Regions from separate parts of the Streptomyces sp. NPDC002156 genome, predicted to be linked through region 1. Evidence: riboswitches for the same ligand, from Rfam matches in the RefSeq annotation. Region 1 holds a riboswitch; each other region holds the start of a gene.

Region 1 (7,296 bases):
TGGCCGCAGTTCACGGCGACGGCGAGGTCGGCGATGGTGACGTCCTCGGTCTCGCCGGAGCGGTGGGACATCATGCACTTGAAGCCGTTGCGCTGGGCCAGCTCGACGGCGTCCAGGGTCTCGGTGAGCGAGCCGATCTGGTTGACCTTGACGAGCAGGGCGTTGGCCGAGCCCTCCTCGATGCCACGGGCGAGGCGCTCCGGGTTGGTGACGAAGAGGTCGTCGCCGACGATCTGGACCTTGTCGCCCAGCTTGTCGGTGATGGTCTTCCAGCCGTCCCAGTCGTCCTCGTACAGCGGGTCCTCGATGGAGATGAGCGGGTACGCGGAGACGAGCTCTTCGTAGTACTCGGTCATCTCGGCGGCCGTGCGGGACTTGCCCTCGAACTCGTACTTGCCGTCCTTGTAGAACTCGGACGCGGCGACGTCGAGCGCGAGACCGATCTGCTCACCGGGGACGTAGCCGGCCTGCTTGATGGCCTCGATGATGAGGTCGAGCGCGGCGCGGTTGGACTCCAGGTTCGGGGCGAAGCCGCCCTCGTCGCCGAGACCGGTGGACAGGCCCTTGGTCTTCAGCACCTTCTTGAGGGTGTGGTAGATCTCCGCACCCCAGCGCAGCGCCTCGGAGAAGGACTCCGCGCCGATCGGGGCGATCATGAACTCCTGGATGTCCACGTTGGAGTCCGCGTGGGAGCCACCGTTGAGGATGTTCATCATCGGAACGGGCAGCAGGTGCGCGTTCGGGCCGCCCAGGTAGCGGAAGAGGGGGAGGTCGCTGGCCTCGGAGGCGGCGTGGGCGACGGCGAGGGAGACGCCGAGGATGGCGTTGGCGCCGAGCGAGCCCTTGTTGTCGGTGGCGTCCAGGTCGAACATCGCCTGGTCGATCAGCCGCTGCTCGGTGGCGTCGTAGCCGACGAGCTCCGGGCCGATCTGCTCGATGACGGCGAGGACGGCCTTCTCGACACCCTTGCCGAGGTAGCGGTTGGGGTCACCGTCGCGCAGCTCGATGGCCTCGAAGGCTCCGGTGGAGGCGCCGGACGGGACGGCGGCACGACCGGTGCTGCCGTCATCGAGGCCGACCTCGACCTCGACGGTGGGGTTGCCTCGCGAGTCGAGGATTTCCCGGGCTACGACGACGTCGATGGACGGCACGAGCATCTCCTTCTGGGATGTGACGCGGGTACGCGGGGCTTTTTCGCGGCCCTGCGGGATGAGCCTAACCGGCCGAGGCCGATCGGCCAGCCGTCCGACCACCCCATGGACGGAACATGGACCGAACCGAGGGTAAACATTGTTCCTCAGGGAAACAAAAAGCCCCGCTCCGGTGCGTACGGGGGAACACGCACCGGAGCGGGGAGCCCCGTGGGGGACGGGGGTGACCCTCACGAGGCCTTCACTATGGAGGGCACGGATGTGAGGGCGCTGTGGTTCACCTTCGAGCCGACTGTTATTTGGGGGATGTGCCGGCGGGCAGGTGACCGGGGTCAGCTGAGGTGCAGCTGCTGGCCCGGGTAGATGAAGTCGGCGTCGTCGATGATGTCCTTGTTCAGCTGGAAGAGCTTCGTCCAGCCGCCCTTGACGTCGTGCGCCTCGGCGATCTCGCTCAGGGTGTCACCCGTGACGACCTTGTACTCGCCGTCGCCCTTCTCGACCTTCTTGCCGGTCGGGGTGGTGACGGTCTTCTTCGCGGCGGGCCGCTCCTGCGAACGGGAGGCCGACTGCTCGTCGGTGGAGCGGGTGGTGGTCTCGCTCGTACCGGTGCTGGTGCTCGTGCCGCTGTCCGAGCTGCTGCTGCCGCCGTCATAGGCGGCGCTCGACAGGCCCGTGCCGCAGACCGGCCAGGCACCCTTGCCCTGGCCCGCGAGGACCTTCTCGGCGATGGTTATCTGCTGGGACTTGGAGGCCTGGTCGGCGGTGGAGGCGTACGCCGAGCCGCCGTACGCGGCCCAGGTCGAGGCGGAGAACTGCAGACCGCCGTAGTAGCCGTTGCCGGTGTTGATGGACCAGTTGCCGCCGGACTCGCACTGGGCGACCGTGTCCCACTCGGCGGAGGTGGCGGCGGAGGCGGAGCCGGCCGCCAGCAGCGGAGCGGCGACCGCGGCACCGGTCACACCGGCGATGGCGACGACGCGGGTGGCCTTGGACGGACGACGGTGCTTGCCCTTACCGGAAAACAGCATGCGTGATCCCCTCACCGACGCCTGCGAGGTGAGCTGTCGGGTTCGGGCCGGTTGAGTTGCCCGGCCGTACGTCCGAGTCACTGGACGCACGACTTAACCCCAAGCCGCTCCGGCCAACTGCCCGGTGCGGCACTTACCTTGGGTCCCCCGCTCCTGCCTACGGCGCTTGAAAGCGACGACTGTTCCCGTTCGGCCGTTGGCAGGATTCGGCGTTGCGACCGGCGGGGCCCACTGTGGCGGGCGTTGACGACCGTAAACAGGTGATCCTCCGAAATACAAAGACGATCAGGGCTTCTGAGACCTATCTCTCACTGCATTTATAACGGACATTCAGCACGAAGCAGGACGTGAACTCCGGCTGCTTTTGCCCCGGTTAGGCACCGACTTCGAGGGTCTGACCGGGGAGGATGTGATTCGGGTCAGCACCGAGGAGGTCCTGGTTCTCGGCGTACAGCTCGGACCATCCGCCCTCGACGCCAAGGGAGTCGGCGATGCCACAGAGGGTGTCGCCGGGACGGACCGCGTACGAGCCCTCCGCGCTCTGCCCGGAGTTATCCTGTTCCTCATCCTTTGTCGCACCAGTGGATGAGTTGTCAGTTTCTTGTGGGGTTTCCTTGCTCGATGACGAGGGGGCCGAGGAGGAAGGGGTCGACTCGGCCGAGTCGGTCGTCGCCTTGACGGAGGGCGAGGACTCGGCGGACTCGACCGAGGGCGAGGCGGAGGGCGTGGGCGACGCCGAGGTCGAAGTCGACTTCGGCGTCGAGGACGAGGACGATGCGTCGCCCTCCTCCCCGGCCACGCCCGTGTCGACGTCGGCCGCACTAGTGTCCTTGCCGAGCCCGGACAGCAGCGCGCAGGCCTCCCAGGCCCCGGCGCCCTGGTCGGCGAGCACGCTCTCGGCGACGGCGATCTGCTGCGAACGGCTGGCCTGGTCGGCGCTCGGGGCGTACGCGAGACCGCCGTACGCCTCCCAGTCCGCCTGGGTCAGCTGGAGCCCGCCGTAGAACCCGTTGCCGGTGTTGGCACTCCAGGCGCCGCCGCTCTCGCACTCCGCGACCCTGTCCCACGTGGTGCCGCTGGCCGCACTCGCGCCGCTCGCGGCGAGCAGCGGGATGGCGAGGGCGGAGCCGGTCACGCCGGCCGCGACAAGCAGAGCCGGGGCCTGACGGGGGCGACGGTGACGTCCGTTCCCGGAGAGCATGCGGGTGCCTTTCACGAGACAGCGGGGGTCGGTGCGACGGATGCCGACGAACGCCGCCAGTGCGTCGCACTAGTGCTCGAACGTATCGACAGACGATCACTTGTCACAAGTTAATGCCGCGCAGATCACGTGAAGATCACATTGTTGAGGGAGTGTCACCTTCCCGTGATCTTCTACGGCACCACTGGTGGCGTATGCCCCGATTCGCGAACCGGCGCGAACTCGACGGGCAGGGTGCGCAGTCCACGCATGATGAGCCCGCCCCGCCATCGCAACTCGCTCGGCTCCACGGCAAGTTGGAGATCGGGGAGACGCGTGAGGAGGGTGGCCAGCGCACTCCGCCCCTCCAGGCGGGCGAGCGGGGCGCCGAGGCAGTAGTGGATGCCGTGGCCGTATCCGAGGTGTTGATTGTCCCGGTGGCCAAGATCAAGGACGTCAGGATCGGCGAACCGCGCCGGGTCCCGGTCGGCGGCGGCGAGTACGACAAGGACGGGATCGCCGACCGCGATGTCCTGCCCACCGATGCTGAGCGACTGCGTGGCGAACCGCCAGGTGGCCAGCTCGACGGGGCCGTCGTAGCGGAGGAGTTCCTCGATGCCGGTTTCGAGGAGGGCGGATTCCTTGAGGGCAAGGGAGGCCTGGAGGCGCGCACGCTGCTCAGGGTGAGTAAGCAGGGCATACAGCCCATTCCCTACCAAGTTGACTGTGGTCTCAAAACCGGCGAACAGCAGGATGAAGGCCATGGCTGCGGCCTCGTTCTCGGTGAGGTGCTCGCCCTCGTCGGAGGCGCGGATGAGCCCGGAGATCAGATCCTCACCGGCTTCGGGTACGTCGGTCAGCGCCTCGCGCTTGCGGTGGATCAGCTCGGCGAGATAGCCCCGCATCTTCTTCACGGACCGGGCGACCCCGCCCCGGGGCCCGCCCCCGTGCCGGATCATCATCCCGGCCCAGTCCCGGAAGTCGTCCTGGTCCTCGCGGGGTACGCCCAGCAGGTCGCAGATCGCGTAGATGGGCAGCGGGAAGGCGAACTCGTGGATGAGATCGGCGGAGCCGCGTGCCGCGAACCGGTCGATGAGGTCGTCGGTGAGTTCCTGCACCCGGGGCGCGAACTCGGCGACGCGGCGAGGCGTGAACGCCTTGGCGACGAGCCGACGGAGTCGTGTGTGATCCGGCGGATCGATGTTGAGCAGATGGGTCATGAGGTTGGCGCCGCGCTCACCGGGGATACCGGTCTTGCCCTTGGCCTGCGTGGGCTCGTCGTGATGGGCGGGGTTCTTGGAGAGCCGGGGGTCGGCGAGGGCCTGCTTGGCATCGCCGTAACGGGTGACCAGCCAGGCTTCGACCCCGCTGGGGAGCTTCGTCCGGTGCACGGGCGCGTGCTCACGGAGCCAGGCGTAGGCGGGGTAGGGATCCGTCGCGAACTCCCAGGTGAAGAGTTCGGGGGCGGGGGTCGGGGGTGTGGCGGGGGGCTGGTTGGTCACTGGGTGACGGTATCGGGAGGGTCTAGGGGCCTACCGCTGGCCCAGCGGATGGTGCGCAGCCACGCCCTGCCGGGCATGTCGAGAAGCCAGTCCTCTCCCACAGGAGCCCCGTCCTTCTCCCCGGTCACGTCGCGGTCCGACGTCTCAGGGATATAACCGGCCAGCCGGAGCACCCGGTTCACCATCACCGGATCCGTCAATCCCCCTGCTTCGAACCACTGCTCCGACCGGTCCGCAAGCAACCTCCCCAGCAGTACCGCCGCCAGACGGTCCCCTGCTTCCGCGGCCGTCTCCAGGAACGGCTCCGCCTCCCTGTGGTCTCCCCGCTTCACCAGCAGCTGCCCCAGCCGCCCTGCCGCCCCCACCAGTCCGGCTTCCGCCGCCCGCCGGAACCAGGCCTCGGCCTCCTCTCTCTCCTCCAAGCTCTCGGCAAGCCGTCCCAGATCCAACATGGCCCGCCCGTCCCCCGCCTCGGCCGCCGCCCGAAACGCCTCCCGCGCCCCCGCCACGACCATCTCGGAGTCGTACGCCGCATCAGCCCGGGCCGCCCCCAGGGCAACCCACCACACCGCTCCGTCCACCGCCGGAAGCGCCTCGTCCCGGGACGCGGTGTCCACCAGGTAGGAGGACGCCTCCCACCTGCTCGCGCTGCTTCTCCGCAGCATCCGCAGCACGCCGTCCCGCTTCTCCGCCGCCCAGGCCAGGGCGTCGTCCACGGACTCTCGTTCCAGACCGGCCACGGCCTCGTACGCCTCGTGCGCCTCCACGAGAAGGTCCTTGGGCAGCGGACCCCGCAGTCCGCACCGAGCCAGATCAACGGCCGCCCGGACCAGGGCGTACCCGCGCGGATGCCGGTCCGCGCGCCGAGCCCGCTGCCACTCCTCCCACAGCATCGGACCGACCGCGAGATAGGCAGCCACGCCCTCGGCCCCGCACCGGCGGGCAGCATCCGTCAGCCGAGGGTCCTCGGTCGCCCCCGCCCGCTTCCTCTCCCCGTGACTCCAGTCCCGGGGCAGTTCCACGATCTGCGCCAGGTCGAGCACCCGCCCCCGGGACAACCTGCGGAACTTGTCGTACGTGTCCTCTCTCATCGTCGCGATCACAGGAACCCCCTGTGCCGCCAACTGCGCCAGCAGCCTCGGCTCCAGGCCGTCGGCTCCGAGGTGACCGTCGAGGTCGTCGAGCCACACCGCGCAACGTTCGCCCGGCATGCCTCTCAGCAGGGCGGGCAGCCCTCGCAGGTTCTCGTGCCGGGCGGGCGCGAACACCCGTACGCCGGGGAGCACTCGGGCCATCGCCGCGAGCGCCGTACGCGACTTGCCGACATACGCGTCCCCCTGCACGACGACCAGCCCACCCTCCGAAGCGGCCGTCTCCACCGCCGAGTTGACCGCCGGATCGGCGTCCCGTTCGACGTACGGCGGCAGTTGAGGCAGCCCCTTGCCTCGCCGCGTGGGCCGCACCCCGTACGCCAGCGGCGCCATGCTCTCCGCCGGCGGCCAGTCCACCGACCCGGGCCGAGGAGCGGCACCCGGCGCCTGCTGGACGTGCTGTACACCGACGAACTGCCCGTTGACGGTGATCCCCTGGAAGTCGAAGCGGTCGCCCGGCGTGGCGGGCACCGGAGCGGGTGCCGGTTCCTCGGGCCGCGCGGGCACGTCGAACTCCCTGATGAGGGCGGCGAGTTCGTCGGAGCCGTCCACGTCCCACGCGTCGGCGAGGCCCTCGCTCAGCCGAAAGCGCCATTCCAGCTTCCCGGACCCCGTACGAGGCCCCAACGGCCCTTTCAGGCTCTGGAGTTCATGGACCCATTCGTCCTGCCCACGCAGCGTGAACCACTCCACGAACCGGTCCCGTACCCGCTCCCACTCAGCCGACCTGAGCCCATCGACCAGTGTCCTGGCACCCTCGGCCGCCAGCTCGTTCATCGAGCGTTCCACTCATGCCCCCACGACTCAACACCACCGTGGGACAACGGTACTGACAAACCGTCGGAGCGATCAGGCCCCCGTCACCCTCCCCCGTCACCCTTCCCCAGTCACCTCCGCCACCCCTTCCCGCACCCGCACCGCATCCCGATAAGCCCGCGCAGCGACCCGCAGCGCCGCCTCCGGATCCACGCCCTCCGCCTCCGCCCGTACCGCCAGTTCCAGCAGCTCGTACCCGATGCCCTCGCCCTGGGGCAGCGGGACGTCCAGGGCCGCCGTCCGCACCCGCGACGCCAGCTTCGCGGCCAGGGCGAGGCCCGGCTGGCCTATGGGCACACCGTCCGTCACCGACTCCCGCCGCTTCTCGACCGCCTTGGTGCGCAGCCAGTGCTCCTTCACCTCCTCCGGCGTCGTCGCCGTCTCGTCGCCGAAGACGTGCGGGTGCCGGTGGATCAGCTTGGTGACGATGCCGGCCGCGACGTCGTCGATCGAGAAGGGGGCGGTCCC
Region 2 (7,296 bases), on a different contig from region 1:
GTATACGGCGCCCGTGTTAATGACGCAGGCCCGTCATGTTTACGGGATGTTGCGAAGTCCTCACACGTTCCGGACGGTCTCCGCCGCCCGGAAAGCGCAGCCGGTGCGCGCCGGTCGCCCGCTCGGTGTGCAGCGCCGTGACGGCTCGCGCCCGCTCACTGTCGCCGCGTGCCACGGCGTCCACGATCGCCCCGTGCTCGGTCCAGGACTCGACGGGGTTGGCCGGGGCCTCCACCGCGTACATCCAGGCGATCTTGTGCCGGAGCTGGGTGAGCGTCGAGGTCAGGGCATGGCTTCCGGAGGCCTGGGCGAGCGTCTCGTGGAACCAGCCACCCAGGGAGCGCAGGTCCTCGCTGTTGCCCCTCCTGGCCCGCTCCTGCCCCAGCCTGACCAGGCCGCGCAGCACTTTCAGATGGGCCTCGGTGCGTCGCTGGGCGGCCCGGGAGGCACCCAGCGGCTCCAGGAGCATGCGCATCTCCAGCAGGTCGGAGGCCTCCTGCTCGGTCGGTTCCGCGACGCACGCGCCCGCGTGCCGCCGGGTCACCACGAAGCCCTCGGCCTCCAGGGTGCGCAGGGCCTCGCGGACGGGGACGCGCGAGACGCCGTACCGGCGCGCGAGCAGTTCCTCGGTGAGCCGGCTGCCGCGCTCGTAGACACCGGCGACGATGTCGTCCCGGATCGCCGTGCATACCGAGTGCGCCGGAATACGCATGTCCGACCTCCGCTTTAATCCCCGTGAAACGTCGACGATTGACGTGTGTTCAGTGACTCTATTGCAGAGAACCGGAATTTCCGACGGCGGGCCGGAATCCAGGGATATTTTTTGGACACAGGGCCGCCGGAAACGCCGAAAGCCCCGGCTCGGGGAGCCGGGGCGACGACAAGAGATGCGCGTGGCTGTCAGACGTTCACACCGTGCGAGCGGAGGTAGGCGACGGGGTCCATGTCCGAGCCGTACTCCGCGGTCGTGCGGGCCTCGAAGTGGAGGTGCGCACCGGTGACGTTGCCGGTGGCCCCGGAGAGACCTATCTGCTGGCCCGGGGTGACCGTCTGACCGACGGACACGTTGATGGACGACAGATGACCGTACTGAGTGTACGTACCATCAATCATCTTGATCACGATGTTGTTGCCGTAGGCGCCGCCCCAGCCCGCCTCGACGACGGTGCCGGAGCCCACCGAGTGGACGGTGGTGCCGGACGATGCGTGGAAGTCGATGCCGGTGTGGCTGCCGGAGGACCAGACGGCGCCGCCCGCCTTGTAGCCGGTCGAGATGTACGAGCCGGAGATCGGGGCGACGAAGGTGTTGAGGCGCTTGCGCTCGGCCTCGCGGGCGGCGCGGGCCTCCGTCTCGCGTGCCTCCTTGGCCCGCTCCTCCGCCTCCTTCTTCGCGGCGGCCAGGGCGCGTTTCTCGGCTGCGACGGCCCGCTTCTCGGCGGCGGCCTTCTCTGCGGCCTGCTCCTGGGCCGCGGCCTGCGCGTCGATCTGGTCGGCGAGCGTCTCGCCGATGGAGATCACCGGGGTGAGGCCGGTCTGCTCGACGGCGGACTCCCCGGCGAGCGCCGGGGCGGCGAGGGTGCCGACGACGCCGGTGGTGGCGAGGGCCGCGACTCCGGCCGCGCGGACGGTCGTACGGGTGACGAGACTGGGGCGGCTGGGACGACGGTGCTTCCCGGTGGCGCGGGTGAACGCCATGTAGTGGCTGGTCCTTTCCTTCCTTCTCGCCTACCGGGTTAGCTGACGGGTTCGGAGCAGGAAGGTCTCCTACGGACCCCCTCGCTGGGCGCGCGGGCGTCCGATTCACCCCAGGGACTGCACAGTGTGGGTCCCCGGCTCCCCTGGCTCGCGCCATGTGGGGACTCGGCGATGACTGTCCGGGTGCCGCGGCTGCGGCGTAGTGCGTGACGGACAGCCGGACCGACGCTAAGCCGCGTAACTTTCAATCAACAAACCGATCACGGGTTTTGTAGCGCATGCCACAGGTCAGACGGTCAACCTCTCCATCAATACGGGCAACTTGCCCATCAATATGGACAAGAGGGGCCCGGTGACGCTTCCGTCACCGGGCCCCTGTCGTGCATCACGGTGCCGCTACTCGGCGGGTACGACGCTCACTTCGCCGATGCCGAGGGCCCTGACGGGCTCCTCGATCGTCGCCGCGTCACCGACGAGGACCGTCACCAGCCGGTCCACCGGGAAGGCGTTCACGGCCGCCGCGGTGGCCTCCACGGTGCCGGTGGCGGCGAGCTGCCGGTACAGCGTGGCCTGGTAGTCGTCGGGCAGGTGCTGCTCGACCTGGTCGGCCAGCGTGCTCGCCACGGCCGCCGCCGTCTCGTACTTGAGCGGGGCGACACCCACCAGGTTCTGCACCGCGACATCGCGCTCGGCGTCGGTGAGCCCCTCGGCCGCGAGTGTGCGCAGCACCTTCCAGAGGTCCTCCAGGGCGGGACCGGTGTTCGGTGTGTCGACGGAGCCGCTGATGGCGAGCAGCGCGGCGCCCGTGCCGTCCGGGGCCGAGCGCAGGACCTGGCCGAACGCCCGCACACCGTAGGTGTAGCCCTTCTCCTCGCGCAGGACGCGGTCCAGGCGGGAGGTGAGGGTGCCGCCGAGGCAGTACGTGCCGAGGACCTGGGCGGCCCAGACACGGTCGTGCCGGTCGGCGCCGATGCGGCCGATGAGCAGCTGGGTCTGTACGGCGCCCGGGCGGTCCACGATGACGACGCGGCCGGTGTCGTCGGCGGTCACCGGCGGCACGGGCCGCGGCTGGGCCGTCGAGCCGGTCCAGGCCCCCAGGGTCTCGCCGAGCAGCGCGTCCAGGTCGACGCCGGTGAGGTCGCCGACGACCACGGCGGTGGCCGTGGCGGGGCGGACGTGCCTCTCGTAGAAGGCGCGTACGGCCGCGGAGTCGATCTTCGCGACCGTCTCCTCGGTGCCCTGGCGCGGCCGGGACATGCGCGAGGTCTCCGGGAACAGCTCCTTGTAGAGCTGCTTGGCGGAGCGGCGGGCCGGGTTGGCCGTCTCGTGCGGGATCTCGTCGAGCCGGTTGCGCACCAGCCGCTCGATCTCGCTGTCCGCGAACGCGGGTGCCCTGAGGGCGTCGGCCAGCAGGCCGAGCGCCTTGGGGAGCCGCGACACGGGGACTTCGAGGCTGAGGCGGACGCAGGGGTGGTCGGCGTGCGCGTCGAGGGTGGCGCCGCAGCGCTCCAGTTCGGCGGCGAACTCCTCGGCGGAGTGCTTGTCGGTGCCTTCGGAGAAGGCCCGGGCCATGATCGTGGCCACGCCGTCGAGACCGGCCGGCTCGGCCTCCAGAGGAGCGTCGACGAGCACCTCGACGGCGACGATCTGCTGGCCGGGGCGGTGGCAGCGCAGAACGGTCAGGCCGTTGTCGAGCGTGCCGCGTCCGGGGGCCGGGAAGGCCCAGGGCCTGGCTTCGCCCGCCTGGGGCTGGGGGTGGAACTTCATCGTGGTGAGCTCGGTCACTTGGCCGCCTCCTCGTCCTTGTCGCCGGCTTCGACCGTGGCCTCGGCCTCGGGGTCCTCGGGGGGATCCGCGTCCTCGGCGGTCTCTCCGGCGACCGGCTCGTAGACGAGCACCGCGCGGTTGTCGGGGCGCAGCCGGTCCTTGGCGGCCTGCTGGACCTCCTCGGCGGTCACCTCCAGTACGCGCTGGACGGCGGTCAGCGCGAGCTGCGGGTCGCCGAACAGCACGGCGAAGCGGCACAGTTCGTCGGCGCGGCCCGCGACCGTGCCGAGGCGGTCCAGCCACTCGCGCTCCAACTGGGCCTGGGCGCGCTCCATTTCCTCGGCCGTGGGGCCCTCGGCGGCGAACCGCGCGAGCTCCTCGTCGACGGCGGCCTCGATGACCGGCACCTCGACGTCCGCGGAGGTCTTCACGTCCAGCCAGCCCAGGGAGGGCGCTCCGGCCAGCCGCAGCAGGCCGAAGCCGGCCGCCACCGCCGTACGGTCCCGCCGTACGAGCCGGTTGTAGAGGCGGGAGGACTCGCCGCCGCCGAGGACGGTGAGCGCCAGGTCGGCCGCGTCGCACGCGCGCGTGCCGTCCTCCGGGAGGCGGTAGGCGGCCATCAACGCGCGCGCGGGGACCTCTTCGACGACGACCTCGCGCAGCTGCTCGCCGATGACGTCGGGGAGGGCGCCGGAGCGCGGCGCGGGCTTGCCGTCGTGCCCGGCGATGGAGCCGAAGTACTTCTCGACCCAGGCGAGCGTCTCCTCGGGGTCGATGTCCCCGACGACCGACAGGACGGCGTTGTTGGGCGCGTAGTACGTGCGGAAGAAGGCGCGGGCGTCCTCCAGGGTCGCCGCGTCCAGGTCCGCCATCGAGCCGATCGGCGTGTGGTGGTAGGGGTGGCCCTCCGGGTAGGCGAGGGCGGTCAGCTTCTCGAACGCCGTCCCGTAGGGGACGTTGTCGTAGCGCTGCCGGCGTTCGTTCTTGACGACGTCCCGCTGGTTCTCCATGGACTCGTCGTCGAGGGCCGCGAGCAGCGAGCCCATGCGGTCGGCCTCCAGCCAGAGGGCGAGCTCCAGCTGGTGGGTGGGCATGGTCTCGAAGTAGTTGGTGCGCTCGAAGCTGGTGGTGCCGTTGAGCGAGCCGCCCGCGCCCTGGACCAGTTCGAAGTGGCCGTTGCCCTTCACCTGGCCCGAGCCCTGGAACATCAGGTGCTCGAAAAGGTGAGCCAGGCCCGTACGGCCCTTGACTTCGTGGCGTGACCCGACGTCGTACCAGAGGCACACCGCCGCGACCGGGGTCAGGTGGTCCTCGGAGAGCACCACGCGCAGCCCGTTGGCGAGGCGGTGCTCTGTCGCTGTCAGGCCGCCGGAGCCTGCCTCGGCTGTGGCCGTGTGACCCATGGGCATGTACGTCCCTTCGATCGCGGATGCGGTTGTTGCAACCGCTGATTTCCTGCCGGTCCTGCCACTGTATGCAAGCGTGCGGAGTGCTGGCGAAGTTCCCGGCGGACGTACGCCGACAGCGAGATTCCGCAGCGTCGGGGCGGTACGTTTCAGCAACGGCGCCCACCGCCCAACACCGCCGCAGGGACGGGCCTTGGTCCGCGTTGTCAGTGCGGCAGTCCACAATGGTCCGCGTCAGATCCCGTTCACGTCCCAGCAAGACACCGACTCAAGCACCCCGTAAGCGAACGACCAGGAAACAGAAGGAGCCGGCAGCGATGGCCCGCCGCAGCACGAAGACCCCGCCGCCCGATGACTTCGAGGAGCGGATCCTCGACATCGACGTCGTCGACGAGATGCAGGGCTCCTTCCTCGAGTACGCGTACTCGGTCATCTACTCCCGAGCCCTCCCCGACGCCCGTGACGGCCTCAAACCCGTGCACCGTCGCATCGTCTACCAGATGAACGAGATGGGCCTGCGCCCCGACCGCGGCTATGTGAAGTGCGCCCGTGTCGTCGGCGAGGTCATGGGTAAGCTGCACCCGCACGGCGACTCGTCGATCTACGACGCCCTGGTGCGGCTCGCCCAGCCCTTCTCCATGCGTGTGCCGCTGGTCGACGGCCATGGCAACTTCGGTTCGCTGGGCAACGACGACCCGCCGGCCGCCATGCGGTACACCGAGGCCCGGATGGCCGACGCGACGTCCCTGATGACGGAGTCGATCGAAGAGGACACGGTCGACTTCGCGCCGAACTACGACGGCCAGGAGCAGGAACCGGTGGCGCTGCCCGCCGCCTTCCCGAACCTGCTGGTGAACGGCGCGTCGGGTATCGCGGTCGGTATGGCCACGAACATGCCGCCGCACAACCTGGGCGAGGTCATCTCGGCCGCCCGGCACCTGATCCGCTATCCGAACGCGGACCTCGACACCCTGATGCGGCACGTCCCGGGCCCCGACCTGCCCACCGGCGGCCGGATCGTCGGCCTCGCCGGCATCAGGGACGCGTACGAGACGGGCCGCGGCACGTTCAAGATCCGCGCCACGGTGTCGGTGGAGAACGTGACGCCGCGACGCATGGGCCTGGTCGTCACCGAACTGCCCTTCACCGTCGGCCCGGAGAAGGTGATCGCCAAGATCAAGGACCTGGTCGGCGCGAAGAAGCTCCAGGGCATCGCCGACGTCAAGGACCTCACCGACCGCAACCACGGCCTGCGTCTGGTCATCGAGATCAAGAACGGCTTCGTGCCGGAAGCCGTCCTGGAACAGCTCTACAAGCTGACGCCGATGGAGGAGTCCTTCGGCATCAACAACGTGGCGCTGGTGGACGGCCAGCCCCTAACGCTCGGCCTCAAGGAACTCCTGGAGGTCTATCTCGACCACCGCTTCGAGGTCGTGCGGCGGCGCTCGGAGTTCCGTCGCGGCAAGCGCCGCGACCGGCTGCACCTGGTCGAGGGCCTGCTCACCGCGCTGGTGGACATCGACGAGGTCATCCGGCTGATCCGCTCCAGCGACAACTCCGCACAGGCGAAGGAACGCCTGATGGAGCGCTTCGGCCTGTCCGAGATCCAGACGCAGTACATCCTGGACACCCCGCTGCGCCGGCTGACCCGGTTCGACCGCATCGAGCTGGAGTCCGAGAAGGACCGGCTGGCCGCCGAGATCGCGGAGCTGACCCGGATCCTGGAGTCGGACGCAGAACTCCGCAAGCTGGTCTCGACCGAACTGGCCTCGGTGGCCAAGAAGTTCGGCACCGACCGGCGTACGGTCCTGCTGGAGTCGGCCGGTGCCGCCACCGCCGCCGCGGTTCCGCTCCAGGTGGCCGACGACCCGTGCCGGGTGCTGCTGTCCTCGACGGACCTGCTGGCGCGTACGGCGAACGGCGAGCCGTTCCCGGCGGACGAGGACGGCCGACGGACGAAGCACGACCTGATCGTCTCCGCGGTCCCGGCGACGGCGCGGGGCGAGGTGGGCGCGGTGACGTCGGCCGGCCGCCTGCTGCGCATCAACGTCATCGACCTGCCCCAGCTCCCCGACACGATGTCGGCGCCCAACCTCTCGGGCGGCGCCCCCCTGTCGGAGTTCCTCTCCCTGGAGGACGGCGAGAAGGTGGTCTGTCTGACGACGCTCGACGAGTCGTCCCCGGGCCTCGCGATCGGCACAGAACAGGGCGTCGTCAAGCGGGTGGTCCCCGACTATCCCTCCAACAAGGAGGAGTTGGAGGTCATCACGCTCAAGGAGGGCGACCGGATCGTCGGCGCCGCCGAGCTGCGTACGGGCGAGGAGGACCTGGTCTTCATCACGGACGACGCCCAGTTGCTGCGTTTCCAGGCCGCCCATGTCCGTCCCCAGGGCCGCCCGGCCGGCGGTATGGCCGGCATCAAGCTGAC
Region 3 (7,296 bases), on a different contig from region 1:
CGGGCTGCTGACCTGGCTGGTCATCTGGACCCGGCAGCGCGAGCTGCGCACCGTGCGCGCCGAGTTGCCGGCGTACGCGCAGGCCGGCTGGCTGGCCCCGGCCGAGCCGTACGCCCTCGGCTCGATGCGCGCCCGCCGCCTCGCCCGGGAGTACGCCCGCCGGCACCTGGGGCGGCCCGCGGCGCGTGCGGTGGCGCAGTACGAGGCGTACGCCACCTCGCTGGCGTTCCTGCGCCACCGGGGGCGCCTCGGCCGGGCGCGCGCCGACTTCGTCGTCCGGGAGCAGGAGCTGCTGGGCGCACTGTGGGAGCGCAGGGCGGTGGCCCGCCCGGCTCTGGACCACGCGGCCCGCACGATCGCCCCGGCTCCGGTCCTGGTGGCCCCGCCGGTCATCTGGCCGACGTACGGGCAACAGCCGTACGCCCAGCAGCCGTACACGCATCAGCCGTACGGCCAGCAGGGGTACGGACCGACGACCCCGTACCCGGCGACGTACAACCCGTACCGCTCCTAGACCCTGCCGCCCGGATCACACCCGGGCCACGGGGCGGGGCGACACCGACACCGTCCCCACCGTGCGGCCGGCCGCAGGCACCACACCCCCGACCGACGGACGGGGGGCCGACGCGATCCGAGCGACAGACCACGCTCCGCCGCAGAGCGCGCACCCCGAAGCTCTCCCCTACCGTGCCCTCAGCCGCACACAGCCGCCGAATACACAGCACCCCAAGCCGCCCCACCCCACACGACGGGCCCCGCCCCGCCACAGGCCGAAGCCACCCCGACACCCTCCCCCACCGCGCAGCCAGCCGCACACAGCCGCCGGGTACGCCGCACCCCCAGGCCGGCGCGATCCCCGCGGCGGGCCCCCGCCATCAAGACCCGCCCCACCACAGGCCGGAACCACCCGACGCCCCCCCACGCCGCACCCAGCCGCACACAACAGCCGGGTACGCCGCACCCCCAGGCCGACGCGACCCACGGGACGGGCCCCCACCGTCAAGACCCGCCCCACCACAGGCCGGAACCACCCCGACGCCCACCCCCGCCACTCAGCCAGCCCCGCGCCCCCACCCGCAGACGAGGGCCCCCAAGCCGCCGCGCCCCATACGACAGACCCCAACCGTCGGGCGTCACGCGTCAGCCGCCAGCCGTCAGCCGCCACGCGTCAGCCGTCACACGCCGCTCAAGCCGAAACCGGAGCCGAAGCCGCCGTGAGGCGCGCAACCTCCGGCTCCGTCAGTTCCAGTTCCGCCAGCGCGACCAGTGGCGGGAGTTGCTCCACCGTGCGGGCCGAGGCGATCGGGGCCGTGACCGTCGGCTGGGCGGTGAGCCAGGCCAGGGCGACCGTGGCGACGGCCACCCCGCGGGCCTCGGCGACCTCGTCCAGGGCGGCCAGGATCCTGCGGCCGCGTTCCGTCTCCCCGTGCTTGCCGGCGCCGGCCGCCGCACGCGCGCCGTCGACCGTCGCACCGGGCCGGTACTTGCCCGTGAGGAAGCCGGAGGCCAGCGCGAAGTACGGGACGGCGGCGAGGCCCGTACGGGAGGCGATGTCCTGTCGCGCGCCCTCGTACGTGTCGCGGGAGACCAGGTTGTAGTGGGGCTGGATGGCCACGTACTTGGCCAGGCCCTCGCGGTCGGAGAAGTCCAGGGAGTCCTGGAGCCGCTCCGGCGAGATGTTGGAGACGGCGATGTGCCGCACCTTGCCCGCGGTCACGAGTTCGTCGAGGGCTCCGATGATCTCCTCGACAGGCACCTCGGGCCGGTCGAAGTGCGTGAAGTAGAGGTCGATGTGGTCGGTGTCGAGACGGCGGAGCGAGGCGTCGGCGGCGGCCTTGATGTTGGCGCCCGACAGGCCGGCGTAATCCGGGTGCTGGCTGACCTTCGTCGCGACGACGATGTCGGCGCGGTTGCCGCGCGACTTCAGCCACTTGCCGATGATGGTCTCGGACTCGCCGCCCTGGTTGCCGTCGATCCAGGCCGAGTAGGAGTCGGCGGTGTCGAGGAAGTTGCCGCCTGCGGCGGCGTAGGCGTCGAGCACCTCGAAGGACGCCTTCTCGTCGGCGGTCCAGCCGAAGACGTTGCCGCCGAGGGCGAGCGGGAAGACCTCTAGGTCCGATGATCCGAGCTTGCGAAGAGCCGTAGCAGTCATGCTCAACGTCAACGCCCGCCCCGGACGCACTGATTCCGGCAGTTCACGAACATCGCGTGAACGCCGGAATCAGTCGGAATCAGCCAGAGTCAGTCGGAATCTAGCAACGTACGGCTTACGGGTTGAGGCCCATGCTCCGCAGCCACGCCATCGGGTCGATCCCCGCGGTGTCCGAGCTGCTGGTGTGGACCTCCATGTGGAGGTGTGCCCCGGTGACGTTGCCGGTGGCGCCGACGCGGCCGATCACGTCACCCGTGTTGACCTTCTGGCCGACGCTGACGTTGATCGAGGACTGATGGGCGTACCAGATCTCGGTGCCGTCCTCGAGGGTGAGGATCGTGCGGTAGCCGTACGAGCCGCTCCAGCCAGCCTCGGTGATCGTGCCGGTGTGGACCGCCTTGAGCGGGGTACCGGTGGGAGCAGCGAAGTCGAGGCCCGTGTGGTAGCCGGAGGACCACAGCGCACCGGACTGACCGAAGGTCGAGGTGATCGTGTACGAGGAGGTGGGCAGCGTGTACTGCTTGGCCAGCTCGGCGAGCCGCGCGGCCTCCAGCTTGGCTGCGGCTTCCTCGGCGGCCTTCTTCTTCGCGGCGGCGGCCTTCGCGGCGGCCTCGCGCTTCACCTGGGCGGCCTCGGCGGCGGCCTTCTTCGCGGCGGCGTCCTGGGCGGCCTGCTGGACCTTGGCCTCGGCCTGGTCCTTCTGCTGCTCGGCCTGGAGGATGATGCGGGCGCGCAGGGCCTCACCCGCGTCGCTGGTGCCCTGCTCGGTCTCCTCGGAGGTGACCCCGACGCTGCTGAGCGCGTTGGGGGAGCCCTGGGGCTCGGCGTCCGCGTCGTCGTCGCCCGCGAAGGGCGAGCCGACGGAGGGCAGGTCGGGCATGGAGATGGAAACCGGCGGCTTGCCGGTCTGCGCGGTGGCCATACCGGCCCCGCCGACAGCGGCTATGACGCCGACGCCGAGAACGGTGGAGCTGCGGGCGAGTCCTCCGCCGCCGCGCTGCTTGCCGACGCGGTGCCGGCCGCGAACCGGACGAGTGGTGTCCGCGCTGGGATTCCACTCCTCCCAGGGGCCCTCGTCGGTGCGACGGCTGCCGAAGCCGAAGGTCGGGATCTTCCCGTCCTCGGTCTCGCTGCTGCGCTGACTCGGTACGAACGGGGCCTCTGGGGCGGCCGAGTTTGACGCCACGTGGGCGTGCTCCTTTCCTTCCTTCTCGCCTACCGGGTTAGCTGACGGGTTCGGAGCAGGAAGGTCTCCTACGCGCGTATACCTGCCGTGTCGCCACGGCGGTGGACGAGCGATTCACCCCAAGTTGGTGGTTCCCCGGTTCCCTCGCGGGATTCGGCGCGTGCGCACGGAGCCGACTCTTGTGACGGCTGGGACGACCGCGCTGCGTTATCGAACGTTAATAGACCAGGGCCCCGTATTCCAAGCCGTTCCCGTTGATCGTTAACGCTTTTCCCGAGGACGTTCCGGGTCACCACCGGTGAAAATCGGGCGAGTTGACCGTGTCCTAAGTGACTGCTGAGTTTTGACTGTGTGTCAGATGTTATGCGGAGCGGGACCGTTCACTCACCCTTGGTGACAACTGATGAGAACTCGCGAACTTGAGCACCTCAAGAGCTGATGGGACGGCGTACGGCGAGCAGCGCCATGTCGTCCGTCGTACCGCCGCCCGAGTGCCGGCGCACCTCGTCGGCGAGCGCGGCGAGGAGGGTGGCCGGAGCGTGGAAGACCCGGCCCGCGAGCCGGTCGGCCGGGTCGAAGAAGACGCCGTGCCCGTCACGGGCCTCGGACAGCCCGTCGGTGTGCAGGAGCAGGATCGCGCCGCCGGGAAAGGGCGTCGTCTCGGCGCGGTCGGGCCCGCCGCCGAGGTCGCCCATGCCGAGCGGCAGCGCGGGTTCGGCCGGGGTGAGGACGCGCAGGGTGCCGTCGGTGTCGAGGAGCAGGGGCGGGGGGTGACCGCGGTTGACGACGCGTACGGTCCCGTCGCCGTGCGGGAGTTCGGCGAGTACGGCGGTGGCGAAGCCCTCACTGGCCTCCAGACCGCCCCGCCGGGCACCCTCACGGGCGAGGGCCCGCTCCAGCCGCTGGGCGACCGCCTCCAGGGTCGCCTCCTGCTCGGCGGCCTCCCGGAACGCCCCGATGACGACGGCGACGGCCGCCACGGCCCCCATCCCCTTGCCCCGCACGTCCCCGAGGACGAGCCGCAGGCCGTACGGGGTGTCCTGCACGGCGTACAGGTCGCCGCCGATGAAGGCACCCTCCTGGGCGGCCTCGTACCGGGCGGCGATCTCGAAACCGCCGATGCGCGCGTCCGGTTCGGGCAGTACGGCGCGTTGCGCGGCCTCGGCGATCTCGTGGGCCGTGGCGAGGCGGCGGTCGCCCCTGCGTACGACCCGGTTGATGACGACGGCCAGGACGGCGACCGTGGCCACGGTGATCGTCTCGGTGATCGTGTCGGCGTCCAGGGAGAACCCGAAGCGGAGGTGGACCAGGAACTCGGCGAGGAGCGCGGCGGCGCCGGTGACCGTCGTGGTGCGCAGCGAGGAGAGCGGGGCCGCGATGAGGGGGGCGGCCGTGAAGAAGGGGACCGCGGTGAAGGCGCGCGGGGTGGCGACGTCGTAGATGATCCCGGCGACGATCAGGATCGCGGGCAGGACGCGGACGAGGGTCCGCACCCGGGAGACCACCACCGCCTCGTCCGGCGATCCCGGCTCTCCCGACCGCGCCACTCGTCTCGTCTCCCGCTTCCCGCCGATCACCCGTCCCGTCGGTCCAGGTTTTCGGGAGCGGCCGAGGAGAGCGAGCGGGGTGGACCGACCGGGCTAAGAAGAAGAGTGGGGCGGACGAAGAAAGAGGACGGCCCCGGAAACGACTCAGGGCCGGAAACCAATTTCTTGGTTTCCGGCCCTGGGCCTTCAGTAGCGGGGACAGGATTTGAACCTGCGACCTCTGGGTTATGAGCCCAGCGAGCTACCGAGCTGCTCCACCCCGCGCCGCTGAACACAACTATACGCCATCTGCGGGACCCTCATCACCACGTTGATCACCACGCTTGATCGTCAGTCGGGCAGGTGGGCGTTGGGGGCCTTGGCCCGCTCCTCGTACTCGGGGAGGACGACGACCTCGACACCCTCCCCCGCGAGCAGGCCGTTTCCGTCGGCCGCAACCACGAAGGTGTCGGGCTCACGCCAGGCGGTCACCACCCGGCGGACGCCGGCGTCGAGGATCAGCCGGGCGCAGGGCGCGGGGCGGGAGGCACGGCGGGCGCAGGGTTCGAGGCTGCTGTAGACGGTGGCCGTCGGGAGCCGGGGGTCGGCCGGGTCGAGCTTGGCGAGGGCCGCCTCCTCGGCGTGCACGACCTGGTCGCCGCCCTCCCGGGAGTGCCCGCGCGCCAGCTCCGTACCGTCGGCGGCCACGATCACCGCGCCGACGCTGAACGCCGTGCGCGAGGGCGGACACAGCTCGGCCAGTTCGCACGCCAGTGCCAGCCAGTGCCGGTCGGCGGCGGCGGGGAGCGGGCCGGCGCCGGGCGCGGTGGGCTCGTACCGCATGAGCACGACGTCCTCGATCCGCCGCGTCTCCACGAGCCGGAGCCGGCCGCCCTGGTAGGCGCCGGGGCCGAAGAGGCGGGGGGCGTCGGGGTCGCCGACGAAGAGGGGCGCGAGGACGAGCTGGAGTTCGTCGGCGAGGCCCTGCTGGAGGAGCTGGGTGTGGACGGTGCCGCCGCCCTCGACCATGAGACGCCGCACACCGCGAACGTCGTACAGGTGTTCGAGCAGGGCCCGCCAGTCGAGGGGTCCCGGGCCCAGGGGGACGACGTCCACACTGGCGGGGAGACCCGCGCGCCCGGCCCGCTCGGCACCCTTGTCCGTCGTATAGACGACCTTCCCGCCGCCCGTGTGCCAGAAGTTGGCGGCCGGGTCCAGCTCCCCCGAGCCGCTGACGGTCACCTTGAGCGGATACTCCGGCTTCCCGGCCGCCACCCGTGCGGCCCGCCGCTCGGGCGAGTTGACCAGCAGGCGGGGGTTGTCGGCGCGGATGGTGCCGGCGCCGATGAGGATCGCGTCGCTGGACGCCCGTACCTCGTCGACCCGGTCGAAGTCGGCGGGGCTGGAGAGCAGCAGCCGATCGGGGCCGGTGTCGTCCAGGTGGCCGTCGAGGGAGACGGCGGCGGACAACAGGACGTAGGGGAGGGGCATGGGGCGCACTTTCTTCGAGTAGTGCTTCGAGCGGTTCTTCGAGCGGTTCTTCGCGTACGTCTTCCAGTACCTGTTGGTTCAAAGTTTAAACAAACCTACACTGGTCGCATGACGACCCGCTGGCTCACCCCCGAGGAGCAGCGCGCGTGGCGCGCGTACGTCGGGGCCTCCCTGCTTCTGGAGGACGCGCTCGACCGGCAGCTCCAGCAGGACGCCGGGATGCCGCACCTCTATTACACGATCCTGGCCTACCTCTCCGAGGTGCCCGAGCGGCGGCTGCGGATGACCGATCTCGCCGAGAAGCTGAAGATCACGCGCAGCCGGCTGACGTATGCGGTGGCACGGCTGGAGAAGGACGGGCATGTACGGCGTGAGGCCTGCAAGTGGGACAAGCGGGGCACCGTCGCCGCGCTGACCGACGAGGGCATGGCGGTGCTGGAACGCACCGCGCCGGGGCATGTCGCCACGGTCCGCGTGTCCCTCTTCGACCATCTGACTCCCGAGCAGGTGGGCCAGCTGGAGGAGATCTGCGCGGGCGTCGAGCGGGCGCTCCAGGGGGACGGGGCGGAGTCGGCCCCCTGGCTTCGCCGGTCGTCTCCGTCGTGCGGCTCGGGCGAGTGAGCCGCTCCGGAAACTCATTGCTTTAACTTTGAAACATGAGGTAGGGTCACCGTTCTAGTGAGGATCTGCTTCAAAACTGAAGCAGATGTGAGCACCCCGCACCCGCCCCGGAGACCCGCATGCCCGACTTCCCCGCCGCCACCCAGCGCTCCCGCGTCCGGGTGCCGCTGCGCTTCCACGACGGCTACAGCGTCGACACCGAACTGGTCACCTTCCACGGCCTGGCCGACGGCCTGGAGCACGTGGCGATGGTCCTCGGCGAACCGGCGCCCGGCACCACCCCGCTGGTCCGGCTGCACTCCGAGTGCCTCACGGGCGAC
Region 4 (7,296 bases), on a different contig from region 1:
TCGCCTTGATCGTGCCGGCGACCCGGTCCACGTCCCGGTCCGTCGGACCACGCCCGGACGCCACCAGACAGACCCGCTTGGCGCCCCCGGCCAGCCCGGCAGCCGCCGCCTTCGAGGCCTCGTCCGGCTTGAGCCAGGTGTATTTGAGGATGCCGGTGGTGGAGCCGAGGCGCTGGGAGCAGTAGGAGCAGTCCTCCGGGCACAGGCCCGACTTCAGGTTGACCAGGTAGTTCAGCTTCACGCGCCGGCCGAACCAGTGCCGACGCACCTTCCCGGCCGCGGTCACCACATCGAGCAGATCGTCGTCGGAGGTGGCCAGCACGGCCAGCGCCTCTTCGCGGGTCGGCAACTCGCGCCGCAGCCCCTTGTCCACCAGCGTCGTCAGCAGGTCCATGGAAGCCGATCCTGACGTATTCGACGGTCCGAGGGAAAGGAGAGTTCGTACAAGAGAGGTGCTTCGACGTGTGGGTATTGCCACATCATGGGTGACGGGGTCGGCCGCTAGTGTCTGTCCACTGCCTACAAACCTGTGCCTGCTCCGGAGGACCCATGGCGTTCGGCTGGATCGACGAGCAGGCCGAGGCGCGTCGGCGTGCCGGACTCGTACGGACCCTGCGCCCGCGGCCCGCCGACTCGCCGCTTCTCGACCTCGCGAGCAACGACTATCTGGGCCTCGCCCGGCACCCCGAGGTCACCGAGGGCGCCGCCCGGGCCGCCCGGCGGTGGGGCGGCGGGGCCACCGGGTCGCGGCTCGTGACCGGCAGCACCGAACTGCACGCGGAACTCGAACGCGAACTGGCCGACTTCTGCGGTTTCGAGGCCGCGCTCGTCTTCTCCTCCGGCTATGCGGCCAACCTCGCCGCCGTCACCGCGCTCGCGCCGCACGGCTCCCTCGTCGTCTCGGACGCGGGCAACCACGCCTCGCTGATCGACGGCTGCCGGCTGGCCCGGGGCACGACCCAGGTCGTCGGGCACGCCGATCCCGATGCCGTCCGCAAGGCGCTCGGCACCCACGCCGGGCCCGCCGTGGCCGTGTCCGACACGGTCTTCTCGGTCGACGGGGACGCGGCGCCGCTGGATCAACTTGCCGCCGCCTGCCGGGAGTTCGGTGCGGGCATGGTCGTCGACGACGCGCACGGGCTGGGGGTTCTGGGGGACGGCGGGCGCGGTTCCGCGTACGCGGCCGGGCTCGCGGGGGCGTCGGACGTCGTCGTGACCGTCACGCTGTCCAAGTCGCTGGGGAGCCAGGGGGGTGCGGTCCTTGGACCCGCTCCGGTGATCGAGCACCTCGTCAACGCGGCCCGTACGTTCATCTTCGACACCGGGCTCGCCCCGGCGGCGGCGGGCGCGGCCCTCGCCGCCCTCACGCTGCTGCGCCGCGAGCCCGAACGGGCCGCACGCGCGCGTGCCGTGGCGCGCGATCTGCACACCCGGCTGACAGCACAGGGGTTGTCGGCGGTACGACCGGACGCTGCCGTCGTCTCCGTGCGCGCGCCGTCCCCGGAGGGGGCCGTGCGCTGGGCGGCCGACTGCCGGGCCGCCGGAGTGGGCGTGGGCTGCTTCCGCCCGCCGTCCGTGCCCGACGGAGTGTCCCGGCTGCGGCTGACCGCCCGCGCGGACCTGTCCGAGGAGCAGATCGCACGGGCGGTACGGGTGATCGGCGAGAACCGACCGTAGATCCTTGGTGCTGCAGTGCCGTTGATCAGTGACACGCGACCGTGAGTCGGCGGACCGCGGCCGTGCGTCCTAGGGCGATCACCGGAACGCGGTGAGGAAACCTGTCCAGCTCTCGGGGGAGAAGAGCAGGACAGGCCCGGCGGCGTTCTTGGAATCGCGTACGAACAGTCCGGACCGGACTTCCGCGTCCGGACGGGCCGTCTCCACACAGTTGTTCGCGCCGGTGCTGTAGCTGCTGCGCAGCCATTGCACACCGGGCGGTTCGACGACGGACAGGACGTTCCGAGGCAGTGCGGTCATGGTGCCTCCTTACACGCCGTGTTGTAGACCGGCGATGAAATCCAACGAATCCTCGGGCGAAAGGGCGTGGATCTGAAGGGTGTTGAAGGCCTCGCTGTAGGCCTGGAGGTCTTCTTTCCGTTCGAGGTAGAGGCTACTCATCATCTGGTCGAGAACAACCACATCCAGGTCAGAAGTGCTCGGAAAGGAGAAGATAACGAAAGGGCCTGTGATGCCGGTGTAAGCCCCTGCGGTGAACGGCAGGATCTGGAGCCTCACTTGGGGCAGATGGGCCGCTTCCAGGAGCCGTTCCAGCTGACGCGTCATCACCTCTGGGCCACCCACTTCACGGCGCAGCACCGCCTCGTCGAGGACCGCGCTCAGGGCCAGCGGCGGATCCGAACGCAGTACGTCCTGCCGGGCCAGCCGCACTTCGACCAGGGCGTCGAGCCGGGTCTCCTCCAGGCCGTCCACGGCCGCCCGGGTCACCGCGCGGGCGTACTCCCGGGTCTGCAGCAGCCCCGGGACCACCGAGGTCTCCAGGGTGCGCATGGTGCTGGCCTGCGACTCCAGGCTGATGAAGTCCCGGTAGGTGGGCGGGAGTACACCACGGTAGGCGTGCCACCAGTGGTGCCGGCCGCCGTCCTCACCGCCCGCCAGTACGAGCAGCAGCTCGCGTGACTCGCCCTCCGGGACCTGGTAGGCATCGAGAAGTAACCGGACGTCCGCGGGTTTCACCCCGCTCGCGCCGGTCTCGATACGGCTGACTTTCGACTGGTGCCAGCCCACCAGTCGGGCCGCCTGGCCGCTTGTGAGTCCGGCCCGGGCACGCAGCGCGCGCAGTTCGGCACCCAGTTTTCGGCGGCGCACGGCGGGTCCGTACTGCATGGGCCACTCCTTACTCCTAATGAGCCGCCCAAATACGCTCTGGGGTCGCAGAGTTCACCGCTTCGAGCGACAGATATATGCATATCTTGGTGGATCGCACCCCGTGACCGGCGCGGGAATGGCAGTCTGGCGCGAAGCACCAGTCCGGGACCGTACTCGAACCAGCCGCTCCGTGTCGGGCTCCGGTTCCGTGGGAAAGGGACGACGCCGCCATGGCAGACCACCTGGAAGCATCCGTCACTCTGCCGAGCGATCCCGCCTCGGTCTCCGCCGCCCGCGCATATGTGGCCAACGTCCTGGCGGAATGGGGTCTGTCAGGTGAGAGTGAAACCGCCGACACCATCCGTCTGATCGTCTCGGAACTCGCCACCAACGCCGTACAGCACACCTTCGGGTTGTCACCCACCTTCACGGTGGACGTCGCCCTCGACCGTGACGAACATCTGCGCATCGGGGTGACCGACAGTCACCCGCGCTTCCCCAAGCGACTGCCGGCCGCGGTGCAGCAGGACAACGGCCGCGGAATGGTCATCATCCGTTGGCTGACCGCCGAGTCGGGCGGCAGACTCCGCGTCCGCCCCACCCGCGAGGGCGGCAAGACGGTGTCGATCGAACTCCCGTGGACGGCCCCGGCCAGGCCCCCGGTCACGGCGGCGGGCCAGCAGGAGCCGTAAGGACAAGTCGACAGGTATCGGTTCGTTCCTAGGCTCCGGTCCCGCCGGCGTGCGCCCGGCCGAAGGCGCCTCGTAGCAGGGCGCGGAAGGCGTCGGCGGCCGGGGCTGTCTCGTCGGTGCGGCGGACGACCGAGATCGTGCGGCGCAGGTCGCCGGGTTCCAGGAGCCGGGTTCCGACCGGGGTGACCGCCGTCCGCGCGACCATCTCCGGTACGACCGCCACCCCGAGGCCCGCGCTGACCAGTGCGCACACCAGGGCGTACCCCGGTGTCGCCACCAGCACCGACGGGGTCGCGCCGGCCCGGGCGAGGGCGGCCTCGACGCCCTGGCGGGGCGGATGGTCCGGCGCCATGCTGACCAGCGGCTGGCCCGCCAGCTCGGCCAGCGGAAGCCTCGACGCCTCCCCGGCCAGCACATGGCCGGGTGCGGTCACCAGGACCAGCTCCTCGACGAGGACCGGCTCGGCGGTGACCGATCCGGGCAGGGGCGCGGGCAGGGCCGGTTCGTAGGTGTGCGTGAGCGCGAGATCGACCTCCCCGGCGGCTACGGCGGCCACCCCGGACGGCGGTTCGTAGTCCGCGACCGACAGCCGTACGTCCGGATGGGCCCGGCGGAACGCGCTCAGGACCGGCGGCAGCAGCTGGATCCCGGCTGTCTGGAAGGTGCCGAGGCGGAGCGTGCCGCCCGACAGCCCGGTGAGTTGTGACAGTTCGTGCCGGGCGCGTTCCAGCTCGTCCAGTACCCGACGGGCCCGTGCCACCAGCAGCTCGCCCGCCGGTGTGAGCCTGGCTCCCCGGTGATGCCGTACGAGCAGTGCGGTGCCCGTCTCCCGTTCCAGCTTGGCGAGTTGCTGCGAGAGCGCGGGCGGGGTGTAGCCGAGGCGCTCGGCGGCGCGGGTGATGGACCCGGCCTCGGCGACCGCCACGAGCGCTGCGAGACGTGTGGGATCGTACATCCTGCGGCTCCAGGGACGGAGGCGGTGGCCAAGGCTTAACAACTGCTTAAGGCAGACCCAGGATATTCGACATACCTGCTGAAGGCCGGGCCGGGGCACGCTGGACGCCATGGACGCACAGCTCATCGCCTTCACCGGGGTCGCCGCGGGCATGGTCGCCATGCCGGGCGCAGATTTCACCGTCGTCGTGCGCAACGCCCTCGTCTCCCGGCGGGCCGGGGTCGCGTGCGCGCTGGGGATCACCGGCGGGCTGCTCCTGCACACCGCGCTGGCCGTGGCCGGTGTCGCCGCCGTGCTCACAGCGGTGCCCGCGCTCTTCCGCGCGCTGCAACTGCTGGGCGGGGCCTATGTGTTGTATCTCGGCGCGCGAACCCTGTGGTCGCTGCGCGGGCGCCGGGCCGAGGTGGCCGACGAGGTGCGGGCCGCCGTACGACCGTTGCGTCAGGGCTTTGTCACCAACGCGCTCAATCCCAAGGCGCCCATCACGTTCATGAGTCTGCTGCCGCAGTTCGTGCCGGCGGGCGCTCCCGCCCTGCCCAGGACGCTGCTGCTCGCGCTGATCGTCGTGGCGCTGGCCCTGGTGTGGTTCCCGGCGGTGGCACTTCTGGTGGACCGGCTCGGGCGGTGGCTGCGCCGGCCGCGTGCCGCCCGGGCCGTCGAGGCGGTCACCGGCACCGCGCTGACGGTCCTCGGGGCGCTGCTCCTGCTGGAGCCGCTGCTCTCGCTGTGACGGGCTGACGGGCTACGGGTCCCGGGGCGGGACGGCGGCTCCGGAAACCGCCGTACCGCCCCGGGGAGGTCAGCTGACCCGGCCGTACCAGACGCTCTTCGTCCAGATCTTCTGGAGCTTCACGACGTCCCCGGTCTTCGGGGAGTGCCAGATCTTTCCCTTCCCGGCGTAGATGCCCACGTGGTAGACGTTCGAGCCCGAGTGGAAGAAGACCAGGTCTCCGCCGCGGCGGTTCTTGGCGGAGATGTGCTTGGTCTTGTTGTACTGGGCCGCCGCCGTACGAGGCAGCTTCTTGCCCGCCTTCTTGTACGAGTAGAGCGTGAGCCCGGAGCAGTCGAACCTGCTCGGTCCCGCGGCACCGTACTTGTACGGGGAGCCCTTCTTGGAGGCCGCGATCTGAAGTGCCTTCGTCGACGGCGCGATTGCCGCGGCTTCTGTCGCGACTCCCGGTATCACCAGGGTGCCGCCGACGGCGGCGAGGGTGAGGGCCGAGGCCGTACCGGCTCGGGACATCATCGACGGAACACGATTGAGCGCAGACATGCGCAACCCTTCGTCAGCCGCCTGTGAAGGATGACCTGTCGGATTCGGGCTGGCGAAGTTGCCCGGCCGCTGACGCGGCTTCACCCCAAGGGCTGCTCGGCCCGGTCATGGCGTGACCGTCCCGGCGACCCGTCGTGCCTGGGTCCTCCACTCCTGCCGATGCACATCTGTCGACCGGTCATCCGGGCGGCGGCAGGACTCGGCGTCCACCCGGATCGCCCCGCCGTTGTGGCGGGGGCTTGTCGTCAGGAAGGGATCTTGGCTCATGGAAGTAGGAAAATCCCAATGGAATCAGGGCTTTGTGGCGTTACTCACCCGTGACCCATTCGGGTGGACACCCGTACCCTCGGGCCGATTTGGCGAGGGTCGCGCACCCCCGGACCAGCGCGGAAACATCGCGGTTCCGGCTGTGAACTACGCGCGTTTCGCAAGCCGAACGGGCCGACCGGGGGACATGTCACTACGCCGAACGGGGGATGTCATCCAGTCACTCCCCGGCTCGTTCCGGACAGTCCGTCGCCGGGACGGACGGGCCCGCCCGATACGGGTCCGCCGGCCGGGTGGGTCAACTGGCGGGCTCACGCGGAACGGTGACACGCGCCGTTCGGCGCTCCCCGTCGAGAACGCGCAGCGCACGCGCCAGCGTATGCGCATGCACCTCCGCTTCGCCACGCTGATGCATCAACTCCAGCGCGTCCCGCAGCGCCACCGCCTTGGCGACCAGAGCCTGCGCGGCCCGCAGTCCGCGGTACGTGTCCCCGTGATAGGCCGGGTTGATACGGCCGAGCAGATCGGCCACTTCGAGGTAACGGTCGATCAACTCGCCCTCCGCGCGCGTCAGGGCGGGCAGCGGAGGCAGTTCGGGCGGAAGCATCGGTGGCTCACCTCGTGCCGGGGGCGGGGTCCGAGGACCTGCGGCTGGGCACGACGCGGTCCACCAGCCCGTACTCCAGGGCGGCCTGCGCGTCGAGGATCTTGTCCCGCTCGATGTCCGCGGCGACCTGCTCCGGGCTCTGTCCGGTGTGCCGTACGAGCAGTTCCTCCAGCAGGGTACGGATCCGGCCCATCTCCTGTGCCTGAATGGCGAGATCGCTCACCTGTCCCTGGATCGGCCCGGACAGCGAGGGCTGGTGGATCAGCACCCGGGCCCCCGGCAGCGCGCTGCGCTTGCCCGGCGTCCCCGCGGCCAGCAGCACGGCCGCCGCGGAGGCCGCCTGCCCCAGACAGATGGTCTCGATGTCGCAGGTGACGAACTGCATCGTGTCGTAGATCGCCGTCATCGCGCTGAACGAGCCGCCGGGGGAGTTGATGTACAGCGAGATGTCCCGGTCGGGCGCCAGATATTCGAGATGCATGAACTGCGCCATCACGTCATTGGCCGAGGTGTCGTCGACGGGCGTCCCGAGAAAGACGATCCGCTCCTCCAGCAGCTTCGAGTACGGATCCATCGTCCGGCTCCCGGCACTGGTGCGTTCGGTGAACTCGGGCAGGACATAGCGGGCTGACGGTTCGTCGGTGTCGTGCATGCGCGCGGCCTCCTCGATAGCTTC

The links. Region 1 has a riboswitch for cyclic di-AMP ahead of ACWCRB_RS38700 (transglycosylase family protein). Riboswitches for the same ligand answer to the same signal wherever they lie in the genome.
Region 2: linked by a shared signal. The riboswitch ahead of ACWCRB_RS06930 (M23 family metallopeptidase) and the one ahead of ACWCRB_RS38700 (transglycosylase family protein) in region 1 are both predicted to bind cyclic di-AMP.
Region 3: linked by a shared signal. The riboswitch ahead of ACWCRB_RS42545 (M23 family metallopeptidase) and the one ahead of ACWCRB_RS38700 (transglycosylase family protein) in region 1 are both predicted to bind cyclic di-AMP.
Region 4: linked by a shared signal. The riboswitch ahead of ACWCRB_RS45615 (C40 family peptidase) and the one ahead of ACWCRB_RS38700 (transglycosylase family protein) in region 1 are both predicted to bind cyclic di-AMP.

Annotation. Positions count from the first base shown of each region.
Region 1 is NZ_JBSFDA010000150.1:1,404-8,699, forward strand. Features, by position in the region: gene eno (phosphopyruvate hydratase) at 1-1,151, opposite strand, end outside; gene ACWCRB_RS38700 (transglycosylase family protein) at 1,484-2,179, opposite strand; cyclic di-AMP (ydaO/yuaA leader) riboswitch at 2,183-2,354, opposite strand; gene ACWCRB_RS38705 (transglycosylase family protein) at 2,553-3,380, opposite strand; gene ACWCRB_RS38710 (cytochrome P450 family protein) at 3,554-4,861, opposite strand; gene ACWCRB_RS38715 (hypothetical protein) at 4,858-6,789, opposite strand; gene ACWCRB_RS38720 (nucleoside triphosphate pyrophosphohydrolase) at 6,886-7,296, opposite strand, start outside.
Region 2 is NZ_JBSFDA010000009.1:111,737-119,032, reverse strand. Features, by position in the region: gene ACWCRB_RS06935 (GntR family transcriptional regulator) at 17-712, opposite strand; gene ACWCRB_RS06930 (M23 family metallopeptidase) at 901-1,695, opposite strand; cyclic di-AMP (ydaO/yuaA leader) riboswitch at 1,709-1,876, opposite strand; gene ACWCRB_RS06925 (M16 family metallopeptidase) at 2,092-3,480, opposite strand; gene ACWCRB_RS06920 (M16 family metallopeptidase) at 3,477-4,871, opposite strand; gene ACWCRB_RS06915 (DNA gyrase/topoisomerase IV subunit A) at 5,186-7,296, shown strand, end outside.
Region 3 is NZ_JBSFDA010000189.1:3,821-11,116, reverse strand. Features, by position in the region: gene ACWCRB_RS42555 (PrsW family glutamic-type intramembrane protease) at 1-514, shown strand, start outside; gene ACWCRB_RS42550 (aldo/keto reductase) at 1,187-2,152, opposite strand; gene ACWCRB_RS42545 (M23 family metallopeptidase) at 2,268-3,338, opposite strand; cyclic di-AMP (ydaO/yuaA leader) riboswitch at 3,350-3,507, opposite strand; gene ACWCRB_RS42540 (PP2C family protein-serine/threonine phosphatase) at 3,767-4,885, opposite strand; tRNA gene ACWCRB_RS42535 (tRNA-Met) at 5,076-5,149, opposite strand; gene ACWCRB_RS42530 (dihydrofolate reductase family protein) at 5,216-6,355, opposite strand; gene ACWCRB_RS42525 (MarR family winged helix-turn-helix transcriptional regulator) at 6,464-6,976, shown strand; gene ACWCRB_RS42520 (GTP cyclohydrolase II) at 7,096-7,296, shown strand, end outside.
Region 4 is NZ_JBSFDA010000235.1:4,465-11,760, forward strand. Features, by position in the region: gene bioB (biotin synthase BioB) at 1-394, opposite strand, end outside; gene ACWCRB_RS45585 (8-amino-7-oxononanoate synthase) at 550-1,677, shown strand; gene ACWCRB_RS45590 (DUF397 domain-containing protein) at 1,756-1,977, opposite strand; gene ACWCRB_RS45595 (helix-turn-helix domain-containing protein) at 1,987-2,844, opposite strand; gene ACWCRB_RS45600 (ATP-binding protein) at 3,057-3,518, shown strand; gene ACWCRB_RS45605 (LysR family transcriptional regulator) at 3,547-4,473, opposite strand; gene ACWCRB_RS45610 (LysE family translocator) at 4,583-5,203, shown strand; gene ACWCRB_RS45615 (C40 family peptidase) at 5,273-5,746, opposite strand; cyclic di-AMP (ydaO/yuaA leader) riboswitch at 5,750-5,929, opposite strand; gene ACWCRB_RS45620 (hypothetical protein) at 6,312-6,620, opposite strand; gene ACWCRB_RS45625 (ATP-dependent Clp protease proteolytic subunit) at 6,628-7,272, opposite strand.